DNA from 3 places in the Pectobacterium carotovorum genome. Region 1 is predicted to be linked to each of the others. Evidence: predicted binding sites of a transcription regulator. Region 1 holds the regulator's gene; each other region holds the start of a gene.
What was found. The regulator LexA, encoded in region 1, represses DNA repair genes until DNA is damaged. The targets are predictions, from matches to a motif close to TNCTGTATGTACATACAGNA.
Positions count from the first base shown of each region.

Region 2: a site for LexA is predicted at 4,173-4,192, ahead of mutH (DNA mismatch repair endonuclease MutH). Genes of this name have one in related genera too.
Region 3: a site for LexA is predicted at 4,434-4,453, ahead of umuD (translesion error-prone DNA polymerase V autoproteolytic subunit). Genes of this name have one in related genera too.

Region 1 covers NZ_JAXAFK010000002.1:298,282-311,191, reverse strand. The annotation lists gene R9X49_RS13420 (LysR family transcriptional regulator) at 1-785, opposite strand, end outside; gene R9X49_RS13415 (pirin family protein) at 899-1,597, shown strand; gene zur (zinc uptake transcriptional repressor Zur) at 1,719-2,228, shown strand; gene R9X49_RS13405 (CsbD family protein) at 2,292-2,501, opposite strand; gene lexA (transcriptional repressor LexA) at 3,000-3,608, opposite strand; gene R9X49_RS13395 (diacylglycerol kinase) at 3,719-4,084, opposite strand; gene plsB (glycerol-3-phosphate 1-O-acyltransferase PlsB) at 4,212-6,680, shown strand; gene ubiA (4-hydroxybenzoate octaprenyltransferase) at 6,812-7,675, opposite strand; gene ubiC (chorismate lyase) at 7,710-8,219, opposite strand; gene groL (chaperonin GroEL) at 8,618-10,264, opposite strand; gene R9X49_RS13370 (co-chaperone GroES) at 10,310-10,603, opposite strand; gene R9X49_RS13365 (FxsA family protein) at 10,835-11,308, opposite strand; gene aspA (aspartate ammonia-lyase) at 11,837-12,910, shown strand, end outside.
Region 2 covers NZ_JAXAFK010000001.1:157,551-170,460, forward strand. The annotation lists gene phnE (phosphonate ABC transporter, permease protein PhnE) at 1-216, shown strand, start outside; gene R9X49_RS00670 (NADP(H)-dependent aldo-keto reductase) at 624-1,685, opposite strand; gene R9X49_RS00675 (YgdI/YgdR family lipoprotein) at 1,892-2,098, opposite strand; gene R9X49_RS00680 (TerC family protein) at 2,285-3,001, opposite strand; gene mutH (DNA mismatch repair endonuclease MutH) at 3,239-3,934, opposite strand; gene rppH (RNA pyrophosphohydrolase) at 4,631-5,164, shown strand; gene ptsP (phosphoenolpyruvate--protein phosphotransferase) at 5,177-7,423, shown strand; gene lgt (prolipoprotein diacylglyceryl transferase) at 7,650-8,516, shown strand; gene thyA (thymidylate synthase) at 8,552-9,346, shown strand; gene R9X49_RS00710 (prepilin peptidase-dependent protein) at 9,522-10,025, shown strand; gene R9X49_RS00715 (prepilin peptidase-dependent protein) at 10,019-10,645, shown strand; gene R9X49_RS00720 (YgdB family protein) at 10,642-11,097, shown strand; gene R9X49_RS00725 (prepilin-type N-terminal cleavage/methylation domain-containing protein) at 11,084-11,476, shown strand; gene recC (exodeoxyribonuclease V subunit gamma) at 11,536-12,910, shown strand, end outside.
Region 3 covers NZ_JAXAFK010000008.1:15,063-21,758, reverse strand. The annotation lists gene R9X49_RS22025 (RepB family plasmid replication initiator protein) at 12-875, opposite strand; gene R9X49_RS22020 (ParA family protein) at 1,413-2,054, shown strand; gene R9X49_RS22015 (molecular chaperone GroEL) at 2,145-2,492, shown strand; gene R9X49_RS22010 (Y-family DNA polymerase) at 2,712-3,983, opposite strand; gene umuD (translesion error-prone DNA polymerase V autoproteolytic subunit) at 3,983-4,417, opposite strand; gene R9X49_RS22000 (plasmid segregation protein ParM) at 4,717-5,673, shown strand; gene R9X49_RS21995 (plasmid partitioning/stability family protein) at 5,679-6,074, shown strand.

The sequences.
Region 1 (12,910 bases):
CCAATCACCAGTAAACGCCCTTCGGCAATATCTTGTGCAACCATTGGATAAGGCATGGTCGCAACACCTAATCCCGCCAGCAGCGCACGCCGCTTATCATCCAGCGAGCTCACCGTCAGACGCTGCTGTTTATCCAACAGTTGCACGGTCAGAACCGGGCGCTCACGCGCCGTGTCCGCCACCGCAATTCCACGGTATTTCACCCGGGTCGCATCCGACAGCGGTTCAGGTTCCTGATGAATCGGGTGCTCTGGGCTGGCGACATAGACGTTATTCATCGTGTACAGCTTGCGGGTATTCATTTCTGAAGAGGCGCGAAAATGCATGTCCGGCGCAATCACGATATCGGCACGCCCTTGCTCAAGACGCTCCCACGCACCCGCCAGCACTTCCGTCAGAATCGACACCTGCGTATTCGCTTTGAGCGCCAGCTTATCGATTAAGGGAAAAAGTCGCTGAGTCGGAATAAGCGCTTCCGTCACAATCGTCAGGTGCGTTTCCCAGCCGCGTGCCAGTGCTTCCGCATCCGTAGTGAGCTTATCCGCGGCTTCCAGCAGGATACGCCCACGTTCCAGTAGCATGCGCCCGACATTCGTGAATTTAGTACGATGTCCGGAACGATCGAACAACACCACATCCAACTCTTCTTCCAGTTTCTGCATGGTATAGCTCAGCGCCGAAGGCACTCTACCCAGTTCGTCTGCCGCAGCGGCAAAGCTGCCACGACGATCGATCGCATCCATAACCCTCAAGGCTTCCAGCGTCAATGCTCGTTCTTTCGCCATCTTCGTACTCATTCAGGAATTTTGAATATACCCACCAGATTAACTAGCTAACAATCCAACGTCCACACAATTACTATCGGTTTAAGAAATAATTATCTGGGGGGATAAAGATTATGATCACACGAAGAGCAGCGGGGCAATGCGGCCAGGCCGACTATGGCTGGTTGCAGGCACGCTATACATTCTCTTTTGGTCACTATTTTGACCCACAGCTGCTGGGCTACGCCTCTCTGCGCGTGCTCAATCAGGAAGTATTGGCGCCGGGGGCATCATTCCAGCCGCGAACCTACCCACGGGTTGATATCCTGAATATTATTCTTCAGGGTGAGGCAGAATACCGCGACAGCAACGGTTGCCACATTCAGGCCAAAGCCGGAGATGTGCTGTTGCTCGCCACTCAGCCAAACGTCAGCTATAGCGAACATAATACCAACGCCAGTAAGCCACTGACGAGGCTGCAACTATGGCTGAACGCCTGCCAGACCCGAGAGAACAGCCCGTTACAGCGCATGGAATTAGATCCATCAAGCCATACTCTGCTTGCCTCGCCGGAAGGTGAACAGACCAGCCTGCAACTACGCCAGCAGGTTTGGATCCATCATGTCGATCTCCAGCAGAATGAGCAAAGCACGATCGCACTACAGGGCAATCAGGCATACCTCCAGTTGATCCACGGTTCAATGGTGGTAAAAGGCGGTCAGCACAGTGAAGCCCTACACTGCGGCGACGGTGCCTTTATTAAAGAAGAAGCAGCGTTGACGCTACAGGCAGAAGCACCTTTGCGAGCGCTGCTCATCGACCTGGTCGTGTAGCGTTCTGTCCGTTGTTTTTACAGGAAGTGGTTTTTGCAGGAAAACGCCGCCAGTTCGGCGTTTTTATTCAGTCGTGGTAAGATATCCGTCTTGTTCCTCAATGCGTCAGGGTGATATGACAATGGATTCAACCAAACAGGACAAACTTCTTGCCCAGGCTGAACAGATTTGTCAGCAGCGCGCTGTGCGTCTCACGCCGCAGCGGTTAGAGGTTTTACGCCTAATGGCACAGCAGTCCGGTGCTATCAGCGCTTATGACCTGCTGGATCTGCTGCGCGTTTCCGAACCTCAGGCGAAACCGCCGACCGTCTATCGCGCACTGGATTTTCTGCTGGAACAAGGCTTCATTCATCGCGTCGAGTCAAACAACAGCTACGTGCTGTGTCACCATATCGAAGACCACAGCCATACGTCAGCTCTGTTCATCTGCGATCGCTGCGGACAGGTTACAGAACGTCAAACCGAAGGTGTAGAAGAAACGCTGCGTAGTCTGGCACAGCAGTCAGGATTTACGCTACGCCACAGCGTTGTGGAAGCTCACGGGCTGTGTGGTGGCTGTCAGGAAGTGGCATCGTGCAATCAGCCGGATCATTGCGATCACGACCATACGGTTCCGATTAAAAAGCGTTAATCTCTATTAAAAAACGATAGCCCCGAGGGCTATCGTCCTTTCAGCGAAGAGCTATCGCGTTCACTACCAGTGATATTTGTGGTGCTCTTCCCAGTGCTTCACTTCTTTCTCTGCCGCTTCTTTTGCGTACCCGTAACGCTCCTGGATTCTCCCTACCAGTTGGTCACGCTTACCTTCGATGACCGTCAGATCGTCATCCGTTAATTTACCCCATTGCTCTTTCGCTTTACCTTTAAACTGTTTCCAGTTACCGCTGGCTTGGTCTTTATTCATAAGAATCTCCATACCTTAGGTGTATTGCGCATAAATGAATCATGACTACCGACGTAGGCGTCAGTGTCAGATAAATCGGTCTATTCAGTAAGCAGCGTCATCATGGTGTGAACCATCACGGTGTTCTTCGCCACTGTCTCCCTTGACTGCCGGGCTAACCTAAATGTGATGGCTGGTAATCAATCACCAAACGACCAAATCAAGATTAAAATGCTTACCTTGATAAAAATTATAGCCGAATATTTCACTTAAAATGAAAAACCAGGAATCAGTAACTGGGCAAGACGTTAAGAAAGAGAAAATCACCGCAAAAGCAGAGGAAAAACAGGTGGTAAGAGGAATCGCAGAAAACGCACGCTAAATGTAACGAAATATATACAGCCAGCAGATTAACACACGGGGGCAACCCACACATAAAGTGACTAGCACATGAAGCAATTAACACAAAGAGGATGATGCACTGACTCAAACAGACGAGCAGTGCATCTCGGTGAATCGTTAGCTCCAGTCACTGTTACGAATGACGCCAACCGCTAAGCCTTCTATCGAAAAGCTTTGTTGACGCAGGTCGACAACAATGGGGGCAAACTCTTCGTTTTCCGCGAGAAGATGCACTGTATTGCCCTGCTTTTTCAGGCGCTTCACCGTCACTTCATCATCAATACGTGCGACGACAATCTGACCGTTGCGTACATCTTCTGTTTTATGCACGGCCAGTAAATCGCCATCCATAATACCAATATCTTTCATCGACATACCGCTCACCCGCAGCAAAAAGTCAGCGCTGGGTTTGAACATGGCTGGGTCAACCTGATAGTGACATTCGATATGTTCCTGCGCCAGCAGAGGCTCACCTGCAGCCACGCGACCAACCAGAGGAATACCCGTCTCTTCTTCCATCAGCAGACGAATACCGCGAGAAGCACCCGATACAATTTCAATCACACCTTTACGCGCCAGCGCTTTCAGATGTTCTTCAGCCGCATTGGGAGAGCGAAACCCCAGCTGTTGAGCAATTTCCGCGCGCGTTGGCGGCATTCCGGTCTGCGCAATATGATCGCGGATCAGGTCATAAACCTGCTGCTGCCTTGCTGTTAATACTTTCATTCCGCCCCCTGGTTGTTTATACAGTCTTGCTGTGAGTATATACAGGTAAGCCACAATTGGGAATGGAGATATCGGCAAAGCCTCTGACTTTTATTCATTTATGCGTACCGTCAGGCAAAATGTTGCCAGAGGATGCTGCCCCACACGACAGCGGCTAACACGATGGCAACAAAAACAGCCGCCGAGCCGATATCTTTCGCCCTTCCGGATAATTCGTGATGCTCAGGGCCAATACGATCGACAACTGCTTCAATCGCGCTATTAGCCAACTCAAAAAGCATAATCAATACGACAGACCCGATCAGCAGCAGTTTTTCGACCAGCGTAACTGGCAGCAAACACGCAATAATCACGCCGACAATCGTCAGTATTGTTTCCTGACGAAACGCCGCCTCATGCTGCCACGCCTGCTTTAGCCCCTTAAGGGAATAACCGGTCGCCTTAATAATCCGGGTCATCCCCGTTGCTTTATTCATTTATCCTCCATTATTTACGCAAAATAGTTCGCATTTTAACGCACCTACGTTGTCTCATCACCACAGATCTCCGGCGCAGTTTCTGGTATCCTTGCGGCGCATTGCTAACAAGAGGCTCCAAGTTGTTATGTCAGGTTGGCGTAAAATTTACTATAAACTATTGAATCTCCCACTAAAACTGCTGGTTAAAAGCAAAGTTATTCCCGCAGATCCCGTGGTCGAGCTAGGGTTAGATCCCTCACGTCCTATACTCTATGTTCTGCCTTATAACTCTCAGGCAGATCTCTTGACGCTACGTGCGAAGTGCCTGGCATTGGGGTTACCCGATCCCTCGCAGTCGTTCGAATTCAACGGCGTCGAACTCCCCAGCCACGTCTTTATTAATGACGGGCCGCGCGTCTTTCGCTATTACGTTCCCAAGCAGAAATCCGTCAAGCTGTTCCACGACTATCTGGATTTGCATCGCGCTAATCCAGATTTAGACGTACAGATGGTGCCGGTTTCTGTAATGTTTGGGCGTTCTCCGGGTCGGGAAAGCCACGCTCAGGCCGCACCACACCTGCGCTTGCTCAACGGCATTGAGAAATTCTTCGCCGTCCTGTGGCTAGGCCGAGACAGCTTTGTCCGCTTCTCCAGCCCGGTGTCGCTGCGCTATATGGCGACCGAACATGGTACTGACAAAACCATAGCCCACAAACTGGCGCGCGTCGCGCGTATGCACTTCTCCCGCCAGCGTTTGGCGGCGGTTGGCCCGCGTTTGCCGGTACGTCAGGAGCTGTTTAATAAGCTGCTGGATTCCAAAGCAATCAAGAAAGCCGTAGACGATGAGGCGCGCAGTAAGAAGATTTCTACTGAGAAAGCGCAGCAGAACGCGATTGCGCTGATGGAAGAAATCGCCGCCGACTTCTCCTACGAAGCCGTGCGTCTGTCGGATCGCGTCTTAAGCTGGACGTGGAACCGCCTTTATCAAGGGATCAACGTCCATAACGCCGAACGCGTTCGTCAGTTGGCGCAGGATGGTCACGGCATTGTCTATGTGCCCTGCCACCGCAGCCATATGGACTATTTGCTGCTGTCCTATGTCCTGTACCATCAGGGCTTAGTGCCGCCGCACATCGCCGCCGGTATCAACCTGAATTTCTGGCCGGCAGGCCCGATCTTCCGCCGTCTTGGCGCTTTCTTTATTCGCCGTACCTTCAAAGGCAACAAGCTGTATTCCACGATTTTCCGTGAATATCTGGGTGAACTGTTTGCCCGCGGCTATTCGGTGGAATACTTCATGGAAGGCGGGCGTTCGCGCACGGGTCGTCTGTTGGAACCCAAAACCGGTACACTGGCCATGACCATTCAGGCCATGCTCAGAGGCGGTACGCGTCCTATCACGCTGGTGCCGATTTATGTCGGCTACGAGCATGTGATGGAAGTCGGCACCTATGCGAAAGAGCTGCGCGGTGCGGTGAAGGAAAAAGAAGGCTTTATGCAGATGGTGCGCGGTTTGCGCAAACTGCGTAATCTCGGCCAGGGGTATGTGAACTTTGGCGAACCGCTCCCGCTGACAACCTACCTGAACCAGCATGTTCCGCAATGGCGTGACGCGATTGATCCTATTGAAGCACAGCGCCCAAGCTGGCTAACGCCGACGGTGCAGGATATCTCTATGGATATCATGGTGCGCATCAATAATTCTGCGGCAGCAAACGCAATGAACCTGTGTTCTACAGCCTTGCTGGCATCGCGCCAGCGCTCACTGACACGCGAGCAAATGCAAGAACAGCTGGATTGCTATCTGCAACTGCTGCGCCAGGTTCCTTACCACAAAGATATTACGGTTCCGAAAAAGACAGCGGATGAACTGTTGGAACATGCGCTGAGCATGAACAAGTTCGAAGTCGAGAAGGACAGCATTGGCGATATCATCATTCTGCCGCGCGAGCAGGCCGTTCTGATGACGTACTATCGCAATAACATCCAGCATCTGTTGGTCTTACCGTCGCTGATCGCCAGCATCGTCATCCACCACCGCCGGATTACGCTTGCCGAAGTCGTGCGACAGATCGCGCTGATTTATCCGCTGCTGCAATCCGAGCTGTTCCTGCATTATTCCAAAGAGCAGTTACCGGGCGTGCTGGAAACGTTGGCTAACGAACTGATTCAACAGCAACTGCTGTGCAGCCGTGACGGTGAACTGGCTATCAACCCGCCACGTATCCGTACGCTGCAATTGCTGTCAGCTGGCGTGCGTGAAACGCTGCAACGCTATGCGATTACGCTGTCGTTGCTGTGTGCGAATCCGGAAATCAACCGCGGAACGCTGGAGAAGGAAAGCCGGAACATGGCACAACGCCTGTCCGTCCTGCACGGTATCAACGCTCCAGAGTTCTTTGATAAAGCTGTGTTCTCAACGCTGGTCGCTACCTTACGGACAGAAGGGTATATCACCGACAGCGCGGAAGCTGCGCAAGGCGATATCGTGGCGATCTACAACATTCTCGGCGATCTGATCACCCCGGAAGTTCGGTTGACCATTGAAAGCGCCAGCTCATCTACTGAAATGGAAGCCGATAGTCAGGCAGTGGAAGAGACGATGCAGGAGTAGCCAGCGGGAAATGGCGGACGACACGCCGCCATCAAACCGCAGGCGCGTTTAGCATGACAAACACATCTGAATGTTCCGCCATAAAAAAAGCAGCGAGAAATCGCTGCTTTTTTTATCTCTGATGCTCAAGCTTACAGGCCAAACAGCACACCGATAAATATCGCCATTCCTGCGTATTTATTATTGTGGAACGCCTTAAAACAGGCATCGCGCTCGCGACCGGCAGTGAGTATTTGCTGATAGACAAACATCCCAGCCGCCACCAGCAGCGAAATGTAATAGGAGGTTCCCAATCCGCTGATCTTTCCTAAAATCAGCAGCAGCGCCAGCATGCTAAACTGCAATAACCCGATGATAATATTGTCAAAGCGGCCAAATAATATCGCGGTGGATTTCACACCGATCTTCAGGTCATCATCGCGGTCTACCATCGCATATTGGGTATCGTAGGCGACCGTCCAGCAGATATACGCCAAAAACATCATCCAGCAGGTCACCGGCAGGCTTTCACTCACCGCGGCATACGCCATCGGGATTGACCAGCCAAATGCCGCACCCAGCACAAACTGAGGAAGATGGCTGACCCGTTTCATAAACGGATAGACCCATGCCAGCCCCAGCCCCGCAACGGACAGCCAGATCGTCATCTTATTCAGCGTCAGCACCAGGCCGAACGCCAGCAAGACCAGCACGACAAACAGCACTTTGGCAGCTTGCTCGCTCACCTCACCGCTGGGCAACGGGCGAGAAGCGGTACGTTTTACATGGCCGTCAAAATGTCGATCGGCATAGTCATTGATGACGCAGCCCGCCGCACGCATCAAGAAAACGCCAGCGACAAACACAAAGAGCGTCCACGGCGCAGGCACTCCCCCTCCCGCCAGCCACAGCGCCCATAGCGTTGGCCACAGCAGCAGCAGAGAACCTATCGGTTTATCAATTCGCATCAAGCGACAATAAGCCAGCCATTTCCCTGCTGTAACACTTCTTTCCAAGGATTTATCTCCTCAAATTACCTGCCAACCTTCATCACCGGCTGAAATAAATCGGTGATTCCGGTAAGAAAAGCTCAGTCAACAGTAACGGAAAACCGGAGACACACAGGCGGGAACGCCGCGCCCATAAGCCTTCACAGCATCCGGTATGGATATAGTCACGCGTCAGCGATTTTTGCTCAAATAGATAACGCCCCAACGGCTGATTACCGATTTTCGTCAGGGCTGAATCCGTTCCGTCGAGCGTCTGTTGTGGAACAATGGTGCGGCCAAACAGCCAAGGACGTTCGTCACCATACAGCACCACTTCACGCAGCCAGTAGCGCTCACTATACGGCAGCTGTTCGCGTTCTTCGCCCAGCGCCTGTGGCGTAATGAACCTCTCACTGCACAGCGTGGTCTTCAATTGGGCACAATATTTTTCAAGTCGCCGCGTCATGGAGCCGGTTTCCATCAGCCAGTCACCAATGTGCTCAGGTAATACCGAAGGGGGCTCAGTAAACCAGGAAATAGAGCGCAGAAGCGTAGACGCATCGTCAGACATTATCCCTACTCCAAACAGGGTTACTTCGTAGATAAAAGTATTCGCAAATAACGCATTCGTAAATAAAGTAACGCCCCTATTGTAGCGCAGAATGCTTCCCCGATAACACGCTATAAACGCATTCATCAACGATACGGCAACATTTCAGCAATGCGGCGGATGCGTAACATCCATAACGATGCCGCTTTACTCACTCATCAGGCGATCCAGCGGGAAATCAGCAAACGCACAACGCTTACCTCAATAATTCATTGAATTGATTAAACAGAAATGAGGCGCATAAAAAAAGCACCACCCGGTATCGTGACCGGATAGTGCTCTTGGAAGGACAGAAAGACGAACTTCTGTAACCTGACTCCTGTCACCAGAAAATGGCTTCCGGTGACAATGGCGTCACATTACATCATGCCGCCCATACCACCCATGCCGCCCATACCGCCAGCAGCACCTAAATCAGGCGCATCGCTTTTCGGCAGGTCGGTTACCATACATTCGGTGGTGATCATCAGACCTGCAACAGAAGCCGCGTATTGCAGCGCAGAACGGGTTACCTTGGTTGGATCCAGGATACCGAAGTCGATCATGTTGCCGTATTCTTCCGTTGCCGCGTTGTAACCGTAGTTACCTTCGCCCGCTTTAACGGTGTTGGCAACCACAGATGGCTCTTCACCAGCGTTGGAAACGATCTGACGCAGTGGCGCTTCCATCGCGCGCAGCGCCACTTTGATACCCACGTTCTGATCTTCGTTCTGAGCAGTCAGAGAAGCCAGTTTCGCTGCAACGCGAACCAGCGCCACACCACCACCAGCAACCACGCCTTCTTCTACCGCAGCGCGAGTCGCAGCCAGGGCATCTTCAACGCGTGCTTTCTTCTCTTTCATTTCAACTTCAGTTGCTGCGCCAACTTTGATAACGGCTACGCCGCCAGCCAGTTTAGCCACACGCTCTTGCAGTTTTTCACGATCGTAATCAGACGTTGCTTCTTCAACCTGTTGACGGATCTGAGCAACACGGCCCTGAATCGCAGCTTCTTCACCCGTACCATCGATGATGGTGGTGGTGTCTTTGTTGATCACAACGCGTTTTGCCTGACCCAGATCTTCCAGCGTCGCTTTTTCCAGCTCCAGACCGATCTCTTCAGAGATAACGGTACCGCCAGTCAGCGTCGCGATATCTTGCAGCATCGCTTTACGACGGTCGCCGAAGCCCGGTGCTTTCACCGCAGCGACTTTCACGATACCACGCATGGTGTTAACCACCAGCGTTGCCAGTGCTTCGCCTTCAACATCTTCAGCAACGATAACCAGCGGTTTGCCGGCTTTCGCTACAGCTTCCAGTACTGGCAGCATTTCGCGGATGTTGGAGATTTTTTTATCAGCCAGCAGGATGAATGGGCTTTCCAGTTCTACAGCACCCGTTTCCGGCTTGTTGATGAAGTAAGGAGACAGGTAGCCACGGTCGAACTGCATACCTTCAACCACGTCCAGCTCATCTTGCAGACCGGTACCTTCTTCAACGGTGATAACACCTTCTTTACCGACTTTGTCCATGGCTTCGGCAATCATTTTGCCTACGGTTTCGTCGGAGTTAGCAGAGATGGTACCAACCTGAGCAATAGCTTTAGAGTCAGAGCACGGTACAGACAGTGCTTTCAGCTCTTCAACAGCGGCGATAACGGCTTTATCGATACCGCGCTTCAGATCCATCGGGTTCATGCCCGCTGCAACAGCTTTCAGGCCTTCAGTGATGATAGCCTGCGCCAATACGGTTGCGGTCGTGGTGCCGTCGCCTGCTGCGTCATTCGCTTTAGAGGCAACTTCTTTCACCATCTGCGCGCCCATGTTCTCGAACTTGTCTTCCAGCTCGATTTCACGCGCAACAGATACGCCGTCTTTAGTAATGGTCGGTGCACCGAAGGATTTATCCAAAACTACGTTACGGCCTTTCGGGCCCAGGGTAACCTTCACTGCATCAGCCAGTACATTTACGCCGCGCAGCATTTTTACGCGAGCGTCATTACCGAATTTTACGTCTTTAGCTGCCATGGTGTATTTCCCTTAAATTCGTTCAGTTCAGATGATTACGCGCAATTACGCTTCAACAATTGCCAGAATGTCGCTTTCAGACATGATCAACACTTCTTCGTTATCGATCTTCTCTGCCTTCACGCCATAGCCATCATTGAAAATAACGATGTCGCCAACTTTCACATCCAGCGGCTTCACTTCGCCATTTTCTAGGATACGTCCGTGACCTACGGCCAGAACTTCACCGCGGGTAGATTTACCAGCAGCGGAACCAGTCAGTACGATACCGCCAGCAGATTTTGACTCGACTTCTTTGCGCTTGACGATCACGCGGTCATGCAATGGACGAATATTCATTGATAGCTCTCCTTTGAGAAAGTCCATATCGGTTTAGGATAAACGCCGACGATGTTTTGCTTATGCTTTTCATCATTGGCCTTGTGGTGTTCTAAGTGGGGACGTTTCACCGCCCTTCAAGGGAGAAAATTCATTTTTTTTGCGTTAGGCGGCCACTTGTCGCAAACAGCAGATAAAAAATAAGGATTATCAATATGATAATCCTTATCTGTTTTTCAGTTCATCGTGACGTTAACGGTCGTCACGATCGTCCCGATGTTCAATATTTGCGCTCCCGCCATCCTTGCGCTGGTATTCACCCTCAAAGGTGTTACCACCAGAGGACGACGACGCGCCGGAGCCGGAACGCCAGATATGTAGGTGAGGCATCAGTTTGAGCGTCAGGCTTTTTTGCACCGGTGGCAACAGAAGCAGTAGCCCCAGAAAGTCAGTCAGGAAACCCGGAATCAGGAGCAGAAAGCCTGCCAGCACCAGTGACACGCTTTTTACCATTTCAGCCGCCGGGCTTTCACCTGCTGCCATTTTCTGCTGCATCTGCACCAGCGTCTTCATCCCCTGATTTCGCACCAGTGAGACCCCCACGCAGGACGTGAAGACCACCAGCAGCAGGGTCATAGCGACGCCCAGCACCTCAGCCACCTGAATAAACAGCGATATCTCGATGTAAGCCAAAAGAAAAATAAGTAATAACGGTAACCAGCGCACCCGGTTCTCCTGTGTGTTTTACGCGTACTGTTTTAATAAAAACGTGTGTGAATAAGAACGTGTTAAGCCCATCGCGATTGAAAACCCAGTACGCGTTACTGCCCATCGACTTTACTACCAATGGATTAGGTAAAATGCGCGCCCTGCTCTGCGATCTGGCACATCATGAGTGACTTAAATGGGGACGGCCTTGCACATTTTCAATGCCGCCGCCCCACGAATATTGTTCTAAAATAGTGACTCGTGACTACAGTCACAGTTCATTTACTGTAGTGGTAGAGAACGCCAGTATAGTGATCTAAACACCTGTTTTTCGCTTTCATAACGACATATCCTCACGGCAATGGATACTTGGTTGGTCAAACATCCCGAGACTATTGCCGAGATAAGACGGTTTATCCAGGGTCACACTGTTTGCCTGAGAGAGCACGTTTTCTGAGATAACAGTTTCCCACGATAACGCCGCCCGACACACCAGCCCACAGCGTCTAGTTGCATCACTAGCCGCACAACAGGATAGGCACTCTCATGTCAGAAAACATCCGTATTGAAGAAGACCTGTTAGGCACCCGAGAAGTTCCCGCAGACGCGTATTATGGCGTTCATACGCTGCGCGCCGTCGAAAATTTCTATATCAGCAACAATAAAATCAGTGACATTCCCGAGTTCGTACGCGGCATGGTCATGGTGAAGAAAGCGGCGGCGTTGGCGAACAGAGAACTGCAAACTATCCCGAAAAAAATCGCCGACATCATCATCCGCGCCTGTGACGAAGTGCTGAATAACGGAAAATGCATGGATCAGTTTCCGGTAGATGTCTATCAGGGGGGCGCTGGCACGTCGGTCAATATGAATACCAACGAAGTATTAGCCAATATTGGTCTGGAACTGATGGGCCACCAGAAAGGCGAATACCAGTACCTGAATCCCAACGATCATCTGAACAAATGTCAGTCTACTAATGATGCCTACCCCACCGGATTTCGTATCGCGGTCTATGCGTCCGTCCTGAAGCTAACCGAGGCGATAGCGAAGTTGAGCGATGGCTTCGAGCGTAAAGCCAAAGAATTTGAAGACGTGCTGAAGATGGGTCGTACCCAGTTGCAGGACGCAGTGCCGATGACGCTCGGCCAGGAATTTCATGCGTTTAACGTGCTGTTGCAGGAAGAAATCAAAAACCTGCTGCGCACGTCGGAACTGCTGCTTGAAGTCAATCTGGGCGCGACCGCCATCGGTACGCGTCTGAACACGCCGGACGGCTATCAGCAACTGGCAGTGCAGCGTCTGGCAGAAGTCAGCGGCCTGCCGTGTGTGCCAGCGGAAGATTTGATCGAAGCCACGTCAGACTGTGGCGCCTATGTCATGGTGCACAGCTCGCTGAAGCGGCTGGCCGTGAAGCTGTCGAAAATCTGTAATGACCTGCGTTTGCTCTCTTCCGGCCCCCGTGCTGGTCTGAATGAAATCAACCTGCCAGAGCTACAGGCAGGTTCCTCAATCATGCCCGCCAAGGTTAACCCGGTCGTGCCGGAAGTCGTCAATCAGGTGTGCTTCAAGGTCATCGGTAACGACACCTGCGTCACGATGGCGTCAGAAGCCGGGCAA
Region 2 (12,910 bases), on a different contig from region 1:
GCCGCCGTACTAGGTTTTGTCGGCGCGGGGGGCATCGGGCTGGTTTATGCGGAGAACATGCGCTTATGGAACTGGGATGTGGTGATGTTCATCACGCTGATTTTAGTCGCGATAGTGATGGTGATGGATGGGATATCGTCCTGGTTGCGTAAGCGCTATATCACCGGCAAAGACGTTCCGCTGTTTCAGCCCAAAAACAGCGAAGCACTCGATTAAGTGTCTGCTCTTCTCCGGTGAAGCAGCCTCGTATACACAATTCATGTAGGGTGCAAATGGGGTTTGCTGTTATCCGGCGTAAGAAATTATGCAGCGGTGGGCATGACCGCCGAGTGAGCGGCATGGATGCCGCGAAAGCTAGTGCCGCGTCGGGAACGCGTCACTAGCGGCTCGTCTAGCGGTCATGAACACCGATGGCATCGCGCAGCGACATAATTTAGCCGGAAAGCCTGGGTTCTCAGGGCGGCGGCGACTGAGCGCCCTGAGTCGGGCGCGTGCTGCGACGTGGCATGAAAATGGCGGTATTGTGGCGCACGAAACAGCCTCCGCATCTGCATAAAAATGTGACTAAGAGGTTGTTTGTGAAGGAGGAGGTTCGGGGCCCATGTAAGCCCCGAATTTGGCGCTTACGGTGCCGGGAACGTGAAACGGCGATGGATGGCTTCCAGCTCGTCAAGGATCTCGCCATCCAGCGTCAGGTTCTGGCTGTCGAGGTTGATTTGCAACTGCTCCAACGTGGTCGCGCCCAGCAGCGTGCTGGCGACGAACGGCTGCTGACGCACAAACGCCAATGCCATTTGCGCCGGATTCAGGCCGTGCTTTTGCGCCAGCGCCACGTACTCGGCAACCGCTGCCTGAGCCTGCGGGCCGGTATAGCGAGTGAAGCGACTAAACAACGTGTTGCGTGCGTTAGCGGGTTTTGCGCCATTCAGGTATTTACCCGTCAGCGTACCGAACGCCAGTGACGAATAAGCGAGAAGTTCTACGCCTTCATGCTGGCTGATTTCCGCTAGGCCGACTTCAAAACTGCGGTTTAGCAGGCTGTAGGGGTTCTGGATCGACACGATGCGCGGCAGATCGTGTTTGTCCGCCAGATGCAGATAGCGCATCACGCCCCACGGAGTTTCGTTGGAGACACCGATGTAGCGAATCTTACCGGCACGCACCTGTTCATTCAGCGCTTCCAGCGTTTCCAGCAGCGTAACGACCGGTTTGTCGTCAGTATATTGCGATTTGTTATCAGTATATTGATAGTTCAGCTTGCCAAAACAGTTGGTCTGGCGCTGTGGCCAATGCAGCTGATAGAGGTCGATATAGTCGGTGTTGAGGCGTTGCAGACTGGCATCCAGCGCAGCACGGATATTTTTTCTGTCCAGCGCCTGCTGTGGGCGGATGCTGTGATCATTTCCGCGCACAGGGCCGGAGACTTTGCTCGCCACAATCAGTTTTTCACGGCCGCCACGGGATTTCAGCCAGGAACCGATATAGCTCTCGGTTAACCCCTGTGTTTCCGGGCGTGGAGGAACGGCGTACATTTCTGCTGTGTCAATCAGGTTAACACCTGCGGCAATGGCGTGATCTAACTGGGCATGAGCGTCTGCTTCGCTGTTCTGTTCGCCAAAGGTCATCGTACCAAGACCCAGCACGCTCACTTCTAAAGAACTATGGGGAATACGGTGATATTGCATTGCCAGCTTCCTTATGTCTGAAAATAGCAGGCGTATTTCTCCTCATTTCCGCATGATTTTTTGCGATTCCAATGAGTTTGGGAGAACACACCTGAATTCGACTATAACGAAGCCGTGGCGAGTGGGGAAGTCTCTTGTGCTGCCCTTTAGCAGGATTCTGCCAGAGCGCATCGCCCGATGGGGGAAATATCGGGCTAACGTTGCCGTTAGCGCTGCACGATTTGGGAAACTTGGTCGCTGTTAATCTGTCTCTGATTACCTTGCTCATCGATATAGCTGAGCAGCCCGGTATCTTTATCCAGCACAGGTTTTCCCTGCGTCAGGAGCATTTGCCCCTCTTTTGTCGCCATCACGTAGTCACTGGAACAGCCCGCAAGGGTAAATAATAACGTCAGTGTGACTGCCATTTTCATCCGTACTTTCATCGTATTAACCCATTAATAAATGCAAAAACTTCAGTGAGTCTAGCAAATGGTCGTGAGGGATAACGTAGGAATAATGGAAAAAATGCGTGTTGAGGACGTTAATTTTGTGTAATCAGGCGGCTGGTTGCCGCCTGATTAGGTCATCTGGCGTTTTGATTGCTCGCTATGCGGCGATCAGTGTGCCGTTTTCTCTTTTTTACTGCGCAGCAGGTTCAGTGCCTCGACGGACATCGAGAAGAACATGGCGAAGTAGATGTAGCCTTTCGGTACGTGAACGTCGAAGCTTTCCAGAATCAGGGTGAACCCGACTAGGATCAGGAACGACAAGGCCAGCATTTTGACGGACGGATGGCGTTCGACAAACTCGCCGATAGGGCGCGCGGAGAACATCATCACACCAACGGCGATAACGACGGCAGCCATCATAATAAACAGATGGTCAGACAGACCAACGGCGGTGATCACCGAGTCCAGGCTGAAGATAATATCCAGCAGCATGATCTGCACAATCGCGCCAAAGAAAGAGTACACCTTGGAAGTATGGTCTTCTGAACCGCCTTCGACGGTTTCGTGAATTTCCTTGCTCGACTTCCAGATCAGGAAGAGCCCCCCGAAGAACAGAATCAGGTCACGCGTGGAAATTTCGTTGTCGAATGCGGTAAACAGCGGGTCAGTCAGACGCATGACCCAGGCAATAGACGCGAGCAGCCCCAAACGCATCAACATCGCCCCCATCAGCCCGATGCGGCGTGCTTTGTTTTGTTGGGCTTTAGGCAGTTTGGCGACAACCAGAGACAGGAAAATAATGTTATCGATCCCAAGAACGATTTCCAGAATAGTCAGCGTTCCCAATGCCAACCATGCGTTCGGATCAACAATCCAATCAAACATTATATCAATACACCTTAAACGAAACGTAAACGATATTATACTCTGCCAGCTCGGTGCGTAGGCAAGCGAAAGTGTGATGTCGTAAAGATATACCCGTCATACTTCGCATGTGCTCCATGTGCTGGCGTCCCTTTTACTCTGGGTCGGCGTCAGGTTTTTCCCAGGTCATATTCCCTTGTCGCAATAAAACCAGTGTACGACGAAGTATCGTACTGATGAAGCATAGCCTAATGACGCTCAGTTGCTGAGCTGCATAAAGTGGCGGGCCAGCAGCGGCGCGGTAAAGGTTTTTTTCAGGTAGAACCCGCGTGGTAAGGTCAGAATCGGCTGGCCAAATTCGCCAATAGCTTCTGTTAGAGCCCGGCTATTTGCCGCTTTGGGGCGTAGCTGTAACACTTCGCCATGTCGGGCGGTGATGCTTTCTACCTGACCAAGCACGATCAGATCCATCAACTCTTCCCAATCGCAGCGCAGCTGTTCCTCTTCTTCTTCGCTGGGACTCCAGATCAGCGGCGTGCCAATACGGCGTTCCCCCAGCGGAATGTGTCGCGATCCTTCTACCGGAATCCACAGTACCCGCGCGAGTTTGTGTCGTACGTGGCTGCTTTCCCACGTGACGCCACTGTTGCCTGTTAACGGCGCGACGCAGACGAAGGTGGTTTCCAGCGGTTTACCCTGTTCATCAATCGGAATGGTTTTTAGCTCAACGCCGATGTCGGGGAAATCCTGCTCGGGCTTACTGCCTGCGCTTGCCCCCAGAAAACGCTCCAGCAAGACGCCAATCCAGCCTTTGTCGCGTTTCAGGTTAGCGGGAAGGGGGAGGCGAGCGATGTCCGCTAATTCCGCGAGATTATAACCCGCGAGGGATTGCGCGCGTTCCAGCAAGGCTTGCTCATGTGGCGGCGCAGTCGTGTGAACTGTGGGTGAATTCATAGCGTATAGTTCGATATTTTTCCGCTCAAAAAAAATACAATAGGTAGAGAATACCCATGCACAGCCTGCAAGACTGTGGAGAAAAACAATAATAGCATGATTCATAGCGCTTTTTTTTAGTGTGATGGCGATCGCTGTACATCGCTTTGCAAACTGTGCACGTATAGCCACCGACAATAAACAGGATCTTACACTAGGTTATCCACAGATTTCTTGGATAACCCACATAAACATGAATTACTGGTTCGATTTACAGCCTTGACTCGCGGCCTTTTTGCTGTTTTTGCCTATTTATTGCCTGACTTCGGGGCATTCCCTGTGGATAAAATCGGCATAGTGCGATCTTTCGCCAATCTTGCATTGTATGCCATTTGAACAGGAATCAGGGGTTCGCCATTGCCAGTAAAACGGTTTGTAATTTAATGAATAGAAAGCACTATTTTTTAATTTACTGTAATATTTTTTCCGCATGAAAAATGAGTTTTACTCACTTTTTCATGGGTTCTGCACAAAGATGTCCACAGAAAAAGTGAATAAACTGCGAATTCCGGTCTTCACATGTTTATAACTTTGATCTTATCTGTGGGTTATCTTAATTTTATTAGTATCACATGCTTTCTAAGCAGTGGTTTACCGCCTGACGGGAGTGTGAAACAATCAGGTCATCTTTGCATTGATGTTTATCGAGGTAGTCCGGTGATCGATGATGATGGCTACCGCCCAAACGTTGGTATTGTAATTTGTAATCGGCAGGGGCAGGTGATGTGGGCCCGGCGCTATGGTCAGCACTCCTGGCAGTTTCCGCAGGGGGGGATTAACCCCGGTGAAAGTGCTGAGCAGGCGATGTACCGCGAACTGTTTGAAGAAGTCGGGTTAAGAAAAAAGGATGTGCGCGTGTTGGCATCTACCCGTAACTGGTTACGCTATAAATTACCAAAGCGTTTGGTGCGTTGGGATACAAAACCGGTCTGTATCGGCCAAAAGCAGAAATGGTTTTTGCTACAGTTGATGTGTAATGAGTCGGATATCAATATGCAGAGCAGCGGCACGCCGGAATTTGATGGCTGGCGCTGGGTGAGTTACTGGTATCCGGTACGTCAGGTCGTCTCTTTTAAGCGAGATGTGTATCGTCGCGTGATGAAGGAATTTATCAACCCGGTGATACTGCTTCAGGAGAGTGTTGCGGCTCGGATGACAACCCCATCCGGTCCTCGGCGAAAAAGAGGGTAATTCAGGCACATTATGCTCACGCGCTTGCGAGAAATTGTCGAAAACGTTGCGGCAACGGCCCGCCTTAGTGATGCGCTGGACATTCTGGTCAATGAGACCTGTCAGGCTATGGACACGGAAGTCTGTTCCATTTATCTGGCCGATCACGATCGCCAATGCTATTACCTGATGGCGACGCGTGGGTTGAAAAAACCGCGCGGTCGCACGGTTACGCTGGCGTTTGGGCAAGGTATTGTTGGGCTGGTCGGGCAACGTGCCGAGCCTATCAATCTGGCCGATGCGCGCGCCCATCCTAGTTTCAAATATATTCCCGCCGTGAAAGAGCAGCATTTCCGCTCTTTTCTTGGCGTTCCCATTATCCACCGTCGCCACCTGCTGGGTGTACTGGTGGTGCAGCAGCGTGAACATCGTCAGTTTGATAAAAACGAAGAATCGTTCATGGTGACGCTCGCCACGCAGATGGCCGCCATTCTTTCCCTTTCGCAGATCAAAACGCTCTTCGGTCAATACCGTCAGACGCGCGTTAAAGCGCTGGTGGCCGCCCCCGGTGTGGCGATCGCCCCCGGCTGGCAGGATTGTACCCAACCTTCTCTGGAGCAGGTGTTCCCCGCGTCGAGTCTGGACAGCGAGCGTGAGCGATCCCGTTTAACGCAGGCGTTGGAAGAGGCAACGGCGGAATTCCGCCGCTTCAGCAAGCGGTTTAGCGCCAGTGCGCAGAAAGAGAGCGCGGCGATTTTCGATTTGTACTCGCACTTGCTGAATGATGCGCGACTCAAGCGTGAACTCTTTCAGGAGGTGGATGCGGGCAATGCCGCCGAGTGGGCAGTGAAGCTGGTGATCGAACGTTTTGCTGCGCAGTTCACCAATTTGCAGGATACCTACTTGCGTGAACGTGCGGGCGATCTGCGCGCGTTGGGGCAACGACTGCTGTTTCACCTTGATGATAACGCGCAAATCATGGGGCAATGGCCTGAGCGCTTTATCCTCGTGGCGGACGAATTAACGGCGACGCTGTTGGCGGAGCTGCCGCCAGAGCGGCTGGCAGGCGTTGTCGTGTATGACGGTGCGGCCAATTCGCATGCGGCGATTCTCGTACGTGCGATGGGGATTCCGACGCTGGTGGGGGCGGATATTCAGCCTGATTTGCTGCATCAGCGCCTACTGATTATCGATGGCTATCGCGGTGAGCTGTTGGTCGATCCTGAACCCGTGCTGGTACAGGAATATCAGCGTCTGCTGACGGAAGAAAACGAGCTGACCCGTCTGGCTGAAGGCGAAATGGAACAGCCTGCCGTACTGAAAAGCGGCGAGCGCATTCAGGTCATGTTGAATGCAGGGTTAAGCGCCGAACACGAAAAACGTTTTATCAATCAGGTTGATGGTGTTGGTCTGTACCGTACGGAAATTCCTTTTATGCTGCAAAGTGGTTTTCCGTCCGAAGATGAGCAGATGGCGCAATATCAAAGCATGTTGCAGCTTTACCCTACGCGCACGGTGATGCTGCGCACGCTGGATATCGGCGCAGATAAGCCGCTACCTTATCTGCCGATTAGCGAAGAGAATCCGTGTCTTGGCTGGCGCGGTATTCGGATTACGCTCGATCAGCCTGAAATCTTTCTGATTCAGGTGCGCGCCATGCTGCGGGCTAACGCGCACAGTGGCAATCTCAGTATTTTGTTGCCGATGATCAGCAGTCTGGATGAAATCAGTGAAGCGCGTCGCCTGATCGATCAGGCGGCGGGCGAGGTCGAAGAATTACTGGGCTTCCCACAGCCCAAACCGCGGATCGGCATCATGATCGAAGTGCCGTCGATGCTGTTCCTGCTCCCTCATCTGGCTTCCCGCATTGATTTTGTTTCGGTTGGCACCAACGATCTGACGCAGTACCTGCTGGCGGTAGACCGTAATAACGCTCACGTCGCATCGCTCTATGACAGTCTGCATCCTTCCATGTTGCAGGCGTTGAATATGATCGCCGTTGAGTGCGAGCGGCATAACATTCCGCTTTCCGTGTGCGGTGAAATGGCGGGAGAAGCGCTTGGCGCACTGTTGCTGACCGGTCTGGGCTATCGCTCGCTCAGTATGAACGGGCGAAGCGTGGCGCGAATTAAATATCTGCTGCGTCAAATTACGCTGGCTGAGTCGCAGGCGTTAGTACAGCAATTGCTGGGCGCGCAAAGCGCGGCGGAAGTCAGGCAGTGGGCGGCAATCTTCATGGAAGAGCGCGGGCTGGGCGGCTTGATTCGCGGCGGGCGCTAGTCTGTAGCGATGTGATATTGACGGAAACATTGAGATTTAATTGCGAGTAAATGTTTAACAACGACTCAATGTTTTACAGAACTTTTCCCCGATGCAAGCAACGAGCGCGGGTGCGTATGCTATGATTCGCCACCGCGGTTCGCAGGAACGGATTCATTCTCCTGCCTTTTGCCTATCAATGACGATCCCGAAAGCAGGGATAACACAATAAAATATGTGGTGAATGATGACGACAAGCTATCTGGCGTTTCCTCAGTTTGATCCAGTGATTTTCTCAATTGGCCCGTTGGCGCTGCACTGGTATGGGCTGATGTATCTGGTGGGTTTTGTATTTGCCATGTGGTTAGCGGTGCGTCGGGCAAATAAACCGGGTAGCGGTTGGACCAAAGATGAAGTTGAAAACCTGCTGTATATGGGGTTCCTTGGGGTCTTCGTCGGCGGGCGTTTGGGCTACGTTCTGTTTTATGCCTTCCCGTCATTTCTTGAAAATCCGCTCTATCTTTTCAAAGTCTGGGATGGCGGTATGTCGTTCCACGGCGGCTTAATGGGCGTGATCTGCGTTATGCTGTGGTTCGCTCATCGAACCAAACGCCATTTCTTCCAGGTCGCTGATTTTATTGCCCCTCTGATTCCTTTTGGGCTGGGAGCTGGCCGTCTGGGCAACTTCATCAACGGCGAACTGTGGGGACGCGTGACGACGGATACCCCGTGGGCCATGCTGTTTCCAGGCTCGCGCAGCGAAGATATGATGCTGGCCGTCAGCAACCCGCAGTGGCAGGCGATTTTCAACCAGTACGGTATGCTGCCGCGTCATCCTTCCCAGCTGTATCAAATGATGCTGGAAGGTGTGGCACTGTTTATTATTCTGAATCTCTTTATTCGTAAATCTCGGCCGATGGGCAGCGTCTCGGGGCTGTTCCTGATCGGTTACGGCACGTTCCGTATTATCACCGAATTCTTCCGCCAGCCGGATGCGCAGTTGGGTCTGTTTGGCGACCTGTTCAGCATGGGGCAAATCCTGTCGCTGCCGATGGTGATCGCCGGTATTCTGATGATGGTCTGGGCCTATCGCCGTCAGCCTGCACAGCAATAATCCGCCGTCCTTTTTTAATTTTGTGGTGAGGTAGTATGAAACAGTATCTGGATCTGATGAAAAAAGTGCTTGAAGAGGGCACGCCGAAAGCCGACCGTACCGGCACGGGCACGCGTTCCATTTTCGGCCATCAGATGCGTTTCAACTTGCAGGACGGGTTTCCGCTGGTTACCACCAAAAAATGCCACCTGCGTTCGATTATCCATGAACTGCTCTGGTTCCTGAACGGCGATACCAATGTTGCTTATCTGCATGAAAACAAAGTCAGTATTTGGGACGAATGGGCAGATGAGAACGGCGATTTGGGGCCGGTTTACGGCAAGCAGTGGCGTTCGTGGGGAGCCGCAGATGGCCGCCAGATCGACCAGTTGAGGAATGTTTTGACCCAACTGAGACAGGATCCAGATTCCCGCCGCATTATCGTGTCTGCCTGGAACGTGGGTGAATTGGACAAAATGGCGCTGGCACCGTGCCACGCGTTTTTCCAGTTCTACGTGGCGGATGGCAAACTCTCTTGCCAGCTTTATCAGCGCTCATGTGATATCTTCCTCGGCCTGCCGTTCAACATCGCCAGCTATGCGCTGCTGGTGCACATGGTGGCACAGCAGTGCGATCTGGATGTGGGGGATTTCGTCTGGACCGGCGGCGACACGCATCTGTACAACAACCATCTGGAACAGACTCACTTACAGCTGAGCCGTGAACCGCGCGCGCTGCCTAAGCTGGTGATTAAGCGCCGCCCGGATACGCTGTTCGACTACCGCTTCGAGGACTTTGAAATCGAGGGATACGATCCGCATCCCGCCATCAAAGCGCCTGTTGCGATCTAAAACTTCCCCACATTTTTCAGGGCCGCATAATGCGGCCCTTTTTGTTTCCCTTGTTTTCCCCACCTCCCCGCACGTTTTTTCTGTTGTTACATCGTTGCAGTAAAACATTGCGAACCGCTGCGTATAACACCGTTAACACGCTGTTTTTGCTGATAAGACTCACTATCCTGACGCCATGAAAACAGGGAATCGACAACCGCGGGGGTTTACCTTGCTTGAATTATTAGTGGTACTGACGATCGTGGCGCTGATGGCGGGCAGCGGCCTGCATGGCTGGATTCAGTATCAGCAGGCAATTCGTCTGGAGCAGAGTGCGCAGCAACTGCTGGACTTTTTGAGCCGGGTTCAGGCGAATGCCTATTGGCATAACGAAACCCGCACCGCGAAGCTCATATCGCAGGGGGAGCTATGGTGCATGATAGCGGGCCAGAATGAAAAACAGGCAGAGGAGACGTGCCGTGAGAACCATCCGGGACAGTTCGTACGCCGCACGCAGGATGTTATGCTGGCAAAGTTCACAAGCAACGTTTTTACGTTCTTTGGTTTGCGTAACGCGGCACAGGCCGGACACATCTCGCTGTCGAATTCTGCGGGTCAGCTACGCCTCATCATCTCGGTGAGGGGACGTATGCGTCTGTGCAGCGAATCGCAAGCTGTTCTGTCGATTCCCCTATGCTGACACAGAACGTGTTGAAACGAACAGAATTGAGGCAACCAAGGCCGAGGTGTAAACAGCGCGGTTTCACTCTGCCGGAAATCCTGTTAGCGCTGAGCTTAGGCAGTCTGATTATGCTGTCGGCGGCGCAGCTATACCCTCTGTTGCGTGGTCAAAGTCAGGACAGCGCGCAGCTTTTCCGGCTGGAACAGTTGTTCAGTCAGGTCGCGATGGGGATTGAGAAAGATATCCGTCGGGCTGGTTTTTGTGCGGGTGCCTGTCAGGGAAAGGCGATCAGCATGGGGAATTATCCGGGAGAGGCAGAAAACAGCTGTCTGAATGTTTCTTACGATCTGAATCGGAATGGGGTTTGGGATGGTGGGGAACAACAGGATGCTGAATCTTTTGGCTATCGCCTGCGTGGTCGATCGTTGGAAATTCAGAGCGGGGCGCACAACTGTCAGGGAGACCGATGGGAAAAGCTGTTTGATCCGCAGGAAGTCGTACTTACGCTGTTCCGGTTACAGCGTTTGACTGCGCAAAATAATGTGGCGCTGTATGAATTGCAACTGGCGGGATACTGGGCGAAGCGCCCCGCCGTTAAGCAACATATTACCCGTCTGATATTGGGGCGTAACCAATGAAGAAAGGATTGCAAACGGGAAGCGGGACGCTGCCTATGGTGCTGCTGATCGCGGTTATCGGCCTGTTGTTGATGTCTGGTTTGCAACGTCAGCTTGATACTGCCATTCAGGTGGGAAACGATGAACGACATTATCTGCGCGCGTTCAATCAGGCACTGTCCTCGCTGAACTGGGGAAGGGGGCTACGTTGGCGCGTACTAACAGAAAGCTGGCAATGTCAGCAGCTGTCGGCAGAACAGCTTGTGGTGTGCCTGCGTGCGGCCTCGGATGGTGAGCAAGGAGTACTGCGCGGTGAAGGGATACTCCCTGCTTCGGCACGACCGCTGAGGCTGTACCAGCGAGTGTCATTTTTGGCGCTGTCGTCGGGCCAGATTGCGATTCAACCCTTGGGTAACGGCTGGCTGGATTTTTGCCCTGATAAGGATATGACACGCTGTGATGCAACGGAATAGCGCAGTGAACAAGGGAGTCGTGAGTCACCAATCCGGTTTTAGCCTGCCGGAGACGCTGGTGGCGGCGCTGCTGTTTGCCGTGTCGCTGATGGGGTTGCTGCAATATCACCAGATCTTACAGCAGTCATTTCAGCACCAGTGGCAGCAGCGTCAGGCCTGGCGGTTTGCGATACAGCAGTTGGAGGCCTATGAAGCGGGTGTGCCATATCATCCGTTCGCTCTTGATAATGCGGCATCTCTTTCGAGTAAATATTGGCAGTTTAGCGTGTCAGAGCAGTTACAGAGCCCAGAATGCCGTCAGGTAACGGCAAGAGTCATGACGCCACGCCGCTATCAGGCTACACTAAACCGTTGGTTTTGCCGATCGCCGGCTGTTTAGTAGGCGTGCTTTGGTAAACTATGAATTGTAAATCGTAAGCAGCGGCAGCAGGAGCCAGAATGTTTAGAATCTATCACTCCAATCAGTTGGATATCTTGAAAAGACTGATGGTTGAGTTGATAAAACGTCAGCCGCTTGCCGATCCCTTCCAGCAGGAAGTGATTTTGGTGCAAAGTCCGGGGATGGCGCAGTGGTTGCAAATTGAACTGGCTGGGCACTTCGGTATTGCTGCCAATATTCAATTCCCGCTGCCCGGTGTTTTCTTGTGGAATATGTGTCGCCACGTGCTGCCGGATATTCCAAAAGAAAGCGCCTTCAGCAAGGATGCGATGACGTGGAAACTCATGCATTTGTTGCCTGATTTATTGGCACAGCCTGATTTTTCGGCACTTAACCACTATCTGCAGGATGATGATAACCAACGAAAACTGCATCAGCTTGCCGGGCGCGTCGCGGATCTTTTCGATCAATACCTGATTTATCGCCCTGAGTGGATCAAAGCCTGGCAAGAGGGAAAACAGGTTGACGATCTTGGTGGCAACCAGCTGTGGCAGTCCGCGCTGTGGCGTGCGCTGGTGGACTACACTCGCGAACTGGCGCAGCCCGAATGGCACCATGCGATGTTGTATCAACGCTTTATTAATGCGTTAGGGCAGGCAAAAGCGTGCCCGAACGGTCTGCCGCCGCGCGTTTTTATCTGCGGCATTTCGGCGTTACCTCCTATCTATTTACAGGCGTTGAACGCGCTGGCGCGGCACATTGACGTGCACCTGCTATTTACCAACCCTTGTCGCCATTACTGGAGTGATATTCAGGACTATAAGTTTCTGGCGAAGCTAAAAGCTCGCAGCCGCCGCTTACATCGTTTTGAAGGCGACTCGGCTGAGGAAACTCGTCCGCTCTTTCGCGATCCCTCACAGGCAGAAACGCTGTTCAACGATGACGGTAAACAGTCGATTAATAATCCGCTGCTGGCATCGTGGGGAAAGCTGGGGCGCGATAATCTTTATCTGCTGGCTGAACTGGATAACGTGCAGGAGATCGACGCCTTTGTTGAGTCTGATGGCGAAAATCTGCTGCAAACCTTACAGCGCGATATTCTTGAGCTGGAAGACCACGCGGTGGTGGCTGTCAGCCACGAAACACAGAACACGAGTACGCAAAAACGCCTGCTGGCACTCGACGATCGTTCGGTTGATTTTCACGCCTGCCATAGTCCACAGCGTGAGGTTGAAGTGCTTCACGATCGATTGCTAGCTATGATGGCAGACGATCCTGAGCTGATGCCGCGTGACGTCATTGTGATGATGGCGGATATCGACAGCTATACGCCGTTTATTCAGGCGGTTTTTGGCAATGCGCCAGATAACCGCTATCTGCCTTTTGCCATCTCCGATCAGCGTGCGCGGCATGCACATCCCGCCTTGCAGGCGG
Region 3 (6,696 bases), on a different contig from region 1:
GAAAGTAACCGCTAATCAGGGTTCGGTGGGGTTGTAAGCCCTAACTTTGGTGAGCGGTTATGAATGATGAACATGATCTCCCGTCCCTTCTTTATTTCGTTGTAATTGAGATACCCAATCCTTCTCAGATCACCCATGGCACGCCTTATTATGGCGTTCTGATCCTTGACCTGTGACTCCATCGCCAAACGCTCGCGCAGACGCTTCATTGAGACATAAAGAGTACCTGCAGGCATACTTTCAAAGTAGACGTAAAGCGATTGTGCTGCTTCTTTACGAGAGAGCTCAGACAGTGCCTTCAAGCCAAGCAGCACTTTGTGGTCATATCGATACAACTCCCACAGGCTCGGATCACCAACAATCTCTACCACATCCGATTCCATATCCAGAACGGCACGCTGAACCAAGTGGGTTATGAGGCTTCGCTTGCCATCCTTACTTCGGAAAGAAAGAGTAACGCTTGATAGATTAAACAGTGAATCACTGAGGCGGTTTCGGGCCCGTCCATTGATATCCGTAGGTTTTAGTCCACACATCCTTGCGAACTCTGAAAAAGGCAGTGTGATTTTGTCACTTGAGTATCCGTATTTCGAAAATGCAGAAATAATACCGATCCAGGTTTTAAAATCGGTGGACATCCCCAGCTTTGCCCCCTGGATTTTTATGTTCGTATAACCTTCCTGACGAGCAACCTCCAGGCTTGAAAGCTCTTCAGAAGCATCAATTTGAAAGTCGCGTTTTCCTTTTTCACGCGGAGATACTGGCGTGAACACACTAAGCCTGAGCAGCGCTACTGGTTGTACAGTTTTATTACCGTTCGGAACCAGTTCATAAGCTGTGCCAGAGTCCTTCTTTATAATGGCAAACGGACTCATATCTTCATTGATTTCATTCACTTTTTCAGGTTATCCACATAAGTTAGCTTGGAAGCACTATTTTTATGAAAGTGACCGCTCGATGATTATGAAAATAACCGCCTTTATTATGAAAGTAAACGCCAAAAATTATGAAAATAACCGCTTTTTTTATGAAAGTGACCGCCTAAAGTGGTGATTAATCCTTTTTTTTCAATAGGATACAATGTATGTGATCTTTACTTTTTCTTTTATGATCTTAATACTGATCTAAATAATTGAAATATCAAGTGTATATGTGGATAAGTTAAACAAAAAAAGACGGTTTTTCAGGGGGGAAGTTCAACTTCCCCGCAGCCCACAAAATTATGTTTTATATCGTCGTGTATCTATGGGATATCTACAAGATACTATTCGGGTATTTTTGGGGTATCTTAAACCCATTGACAACAAGTTGCGTTATAGTTTAAAAAGGTACTCTATAAATATCCATTGGATACCTACTGTGTATCTTATGGGTTCACAATGGGTATCAAATGAGGATAAAAGGGATATATCATGTCGATTATTGCTAATGCTCACCCAAAAGGCGGTGTGGGTAAAACTACAACATCAGTAAACCTTATTGGTGAAATGGACCCAGATGCCGTGGATCTTGATACACACACTGGGCTTTCAATCATTCTGGGTCTACGTCCAGATGGAAAAGCGATCTCCGTGAAGGTTCCAAAAACTGTCGAAGAACTGATTGAAATAATGACGCCATACAAAAACAGCGATAAAGACCTGTTTATAGATTGTGGTGGCTTCGACTCTGATCTCACTCGTACCGCAGTAGCATTTGCAGATTGTGTCATCGTTCCATCTAAAGACTCTCTTACAGAACGAATTGGCCTAATGCACTTTGATGGCGTTCTTGATGAGATCAGTTCAATCATGGAAACAGATATCACTGCCTATCTTTACCTGTGCAAAGTTAATCCAAATAAGAAGAACTTTCCAAAACTTGAGGCAATACTCCCTTCCTTTAAGCACCTGAAGCTGATGAACAGTCGGATATCTTCTCGCGCTGAGTTTGAAGAAGTTATCGAAAGTGGAATGGGTATTACCGAAACCTTGCACGGCCGCAGCACTCCCGGCGGCAAGGAAGTCATAGCTTTAGTCCAAGAAATTAAGCAATTGATAGTAGATAAAAGCTAACGAATAGATATCCTTAGGATATTTATAAGATACCTATCAAGTATTTTAAAGGCATTTGTAGAATGTCCTACAAACATCCTGGAACGAATCATGAGCAAAAAAAAAATTGATGAGCAGGCTGAGAAACTCAAAAGCTTAGTAGGCTCAGCCCGGTTACAGACATCTTCACAGGCTGTTTCGGCAAATGAAGCAGCTAAAGTGGGTAACTATATTAGCAACGAAGATAAGGCCACGGGTGATGCTGAAAAGCAAAATCAGGTTCCTGACCGCCCTGAACCTACCAAGACTAAAGCTAAAAATCTCAAAGCCATTCCTGTTTCATATTTTGAGGCTCATGCCGACCTTAAAACTACCAGTAAGACGTCTCTCGATTTCAGTTCTTACATCATTGAAGCTATCAGGGAGAAGCTTGAGAGAGACGGTGCAATTGGGAAATAATAGGGGTGTCTTTTAGATATCCTCTGTGTATATATTAGATGTTTATTTGGTATCCTTAATATCCCTTTTAAATATCTAATGTGTACCTTAAAGGTATGCTTCGAGATCGGTTCTAATCAAAGAAGTGAGTTTGTATCTTGAGGATGTATTAAAGGTATTTAACGGATATCCCAAGGGTTCCTATGGGGTTCCCTTAGGATGTTTATTCATTGACTAGTTTTAAAATTGTGCAGTCGGGATATCACTCCATCTGGTGGTGTACGCAGGAGAGAGCATATCTCTTTTCATCTGCCATTCCGTGGCTATTCCTCTTCCCGCAAACCAGACTTTCCCCTTACCTGAGTTGTTGATCCCGTCCAGAACCTTCATCAGCGCGTCGCTGTGCAGCCGCGGCTGGACCTCGTCAAAGAGATTTAACTGAGAAACGCCACAGGGAGTGAAGTCGTTCAGCATCACGCCGGCCTTTGCATATCGATGCCCATTGAGCCAGATACGATCTAGGGCCTTCACTGCTGCGTTAATAATGTCTCGAGTGTCTTGGGTTGGAATGAGCAGCTTTTCGCTTGCCATGTTGCTGTAATACGATCCGTTGACGGCGAAAGGAGATGTTTTGATAAAGACCAAGATGTGCCGGCAGTACTGGCGCTCTCCCCGCAGTTTTTCGGCCGCGCGTTCAGCGTACAGGCAGATAGCCTGCCGTAGCGCTTCGTATGTCGTGATGCGTTCCCCGAATGAGCGGCTGCAAACAATCTGTTGCTTAGCGGGTGATGCCTCTTCAAGAGATATACAAGCCTCACCGTTCAGCTCGCGCACGGTTCGCTCCAGCACCACGGTAAAGTTCTTGCGTACAAAGACAGGGGGCATGCGCGCCAACTGCAAAGCGGTTATCACTCCGAACGTATTCAGCTTTTTGCCGATACGGCGGCCAACGCCCCAGATTTCCTCAACCGGCTGCAGCGAAAGCAGCTTTTCCGTCCGCAGTGAATTTCCGCTAGTCAGGGCTAGCACGCCTCCAAATTCTGGCCACTCTTTTGAAGCCCACTGTGCAGACTTGGCCAGCGTTTTGGTTGGGCCCATTCCGACACCGATCGTCAGTCCGGTTCCGCTTAAGACGTGCCCGCGCAGCTGCCGACCGAACGTTTCATAATCCGTACAGGCATCGATGCCGTGGATATCCAGAAACATTTCGTCAATCGAATATTGCTCCACGCGAGGCGCCAGCTCTTCCAGATGCGCCATGACTCGATTGCTCATGCTGGCGTAAAGCTCGTAGTTACTGGAGAACGTGATGACGGGCTCAGGGAACTGCATTGTTTTCAGCTGGAACCAGGGGATACCCATCTTGATGCCCAGTTGCTTTGCTTCTTTCGAGCGTGCGATCACGCAGCCATCGTTGTTGCTTAAGACGACGATAGGTTTGTTTCTCAGGTCCGGGCGGAAAACTTTCTCACAGCTTGCGTAAAAGGCGTTCACGTCAGCCAGGGCAAACATCAGTCCCGCCCCCGAGTTTTGTGGATAAAAGCCGTCACGACCCCAAAGATCTGGAGATTATCGGGATCTGGCCAAAGTGTAGGGTAAGCGGTATTCATCGCCTGCAGTCCCAGCCGGGGTGTCAGGAGCAATTTCTTTACCGTGAACTCGCCATCGATTTCGGCTATGACGATGTCGCCGTGCTGCGGCCGTTCGGCCTTGTCCACAATGAGCAGATCGCCGCTGTGTAGACCAATGTCGTGCATCGAGTTTCCTATGGCCCGGACAAAGTAGGTGGAGCTGCGGCGTTGGATACAATATTCATTCAGGTCCAGCTCGGACTCTGTATAGTCGGCTGCAGGCGAAGGGAAACCACATGAGACCCGATCGTAGAATAACGGCAGCTGTATCAAATCGGGTGATTCGGCAGGTGCGATAAAACTGATTTCAGCCATTTTTTACCCCTTTCATAACTGTGTTTATATACAGTATTATTTTTATGATTCCTCTTTTAAGCAAGCTATTCTCAGTCCCTTTATTTCAAGCGGCTGATTATTAGGCGCAAATACCTGGCTTATAAATAGCTGCAATCTCTGTTCTTTTCTTTTTTCTTCTCAAATACTTCTCAAATACTTCTCTTGCGCGGTTGCTATTGCGGCCATGATTTGTATAATTCTCTTATTGTTCTCTGTTTGTTCTCTATTTTGTTTTTGTTTGTGCTCGTTTCAATCCCAACTATTCCAAGGTGAAAGGTATGAAAATTTTCATTGATGACGGCTCTACCAATATCAAACTGCAATGGAACGAAGCCGGAGAGGTAAGGCAATCAATCAGCCCTAACAGCTTCAAGCGTGAATGGGCTGTGGCGTTCGGCGCTCAGCAGGCGTTTAACTATCAGCTTAACGGGGAGCAGTATTCTTTTGATCCGATAAGTCCGGAGGCGGTGGTTACGACTAACGTTGCATGGCAGTACAGCGATGTGAACGTTGTAGCCGTTCATCACGCGCTTCTAAACAGCGGTATTGGCCCATGTGAAGTGGATATCGTGGTCACACTGCCGCTTGCGGAGTATTACGACAAGAATAACCAGCCCAACGAAGGGAACATTCTGCGCAAGAAAACAAACTTGCTACGACCGGTGGAGCTCAATGGGGGAGAAACCTTCTCAATACGTCACGTTGACGTGATGCCGGAATCTATCCCGGCTGGTTTTGAGGTCGTTAAAAATCTGAATGAGCTTGATTCATTGCTGATCGTTGACCTGGGCGGAACGACACTCGATATTTCTCAGGTGATGGGAAAAATGCGCGGAATATCGCGTATCTACGGTGATTCCACGCTGGGCGTCTCTCTGATTACCGGTGCCGTAAGAGACGCTCTTTCGCTGGCTCGCACAAAGGGAAGCAGCTATCTGGCTGACGATATCATCATTCACCGTAACGATGCGGCTTACTTGGCTTCACGCATTAACGATACCTCACGCATCGATCTTGTTCGCGAAGCAATAACATCGGCTCACAGCCGGCTTGTTAACAGGGTTATTGAAGCTGTCAGTCGCTTTGAGGGATACTCGCATGTAATGGTCATTGGCGGTGGCGCCGAACTCATTGCAGAGGCAGTCAAAAAACACTGTGCAGTCAGGGATGAACGTTTCTACAAAACCAGTACGTCTCAGTTCGACTTAGTTAACGGTATGTACCTTATTGGATAAAAACCATGGATACGCGACGCAAAATTACGTTTTACCTGAATCCTGAAACTAACGAAGCGGACCGCTTTGTCTGCCAGAAAACGGACGAAACGCCTCAGGGGGAAAGGGGGCGTTTATGGCGCGCCGCGCTGCTTACCGGTTTCGCATTTGGCAAACAGGACGAACGCCTGCCGTTCCTGTTCAGCGAGCTGCTTAAACGCGATACGTCATTTGATGATCTGCTGCAGCTTCTTAAAGCTGTTTACCCGCGGGAAACCGAGGCGTTGCTGCAGGGCAGGGAGCGTGAGGTAGTAACCACAGCCCCTCAGTCTCCAAAGCAAATGAGCGATTCGGTGTCGTCTGATGACGAAACCCGCAATAATGCCCGTAGCATGTTCAGCGGGACGGGAAACAATGTCTGACCTGAGGGAGCATGAAAAACTGATCCGCCAGTTCCATTGATGATATGTGACTGTGTAAAGGCCGGGAGTTCTCCGGCCTTTTTCATGTGCGATGCGTGTGGAAGTGGATCTCTGTCAGCCCAGTGATGTTTCGCTTCCTCACATGACAGCAAAGATACGCTGTCATGTTTGCGGCGAGCGCTGTGGAATAAAGCGGGAAAATTATCGTGTAGTGACTGAAACAAGGATTTTTCTGTATACCAGGATGGACGTGAACGTGCGCTTTCTTAGTATTTCTGTGGATAGCCACAGAGAAAATATCGGCTAGACAGACAGAATTTCTGGTGTGTTGAGAGGAAAAGATAGAGGTATGTGGTTTTTTTACTAAAATTTTTTGCTCACTATTTCGTCAAAAATGCATTGGCGCACATTTTTTTCTTTCTGCGTTTATTTGTTGACATTTCTGTAGCCTTTGCAGCATCTGGATTTCCGAAAAGAACAAATACGTTCACTAAAATTATTGATAATAAACACTTGTCCTAAAAATAATCCTACCTAAAATAAGTGAGAGCAGGGGGACTGGACTGCTAGTTAATAAGGGCTGAAATAAAAAAACCCGACGGGTAAGTCGGGTTTTTACGGT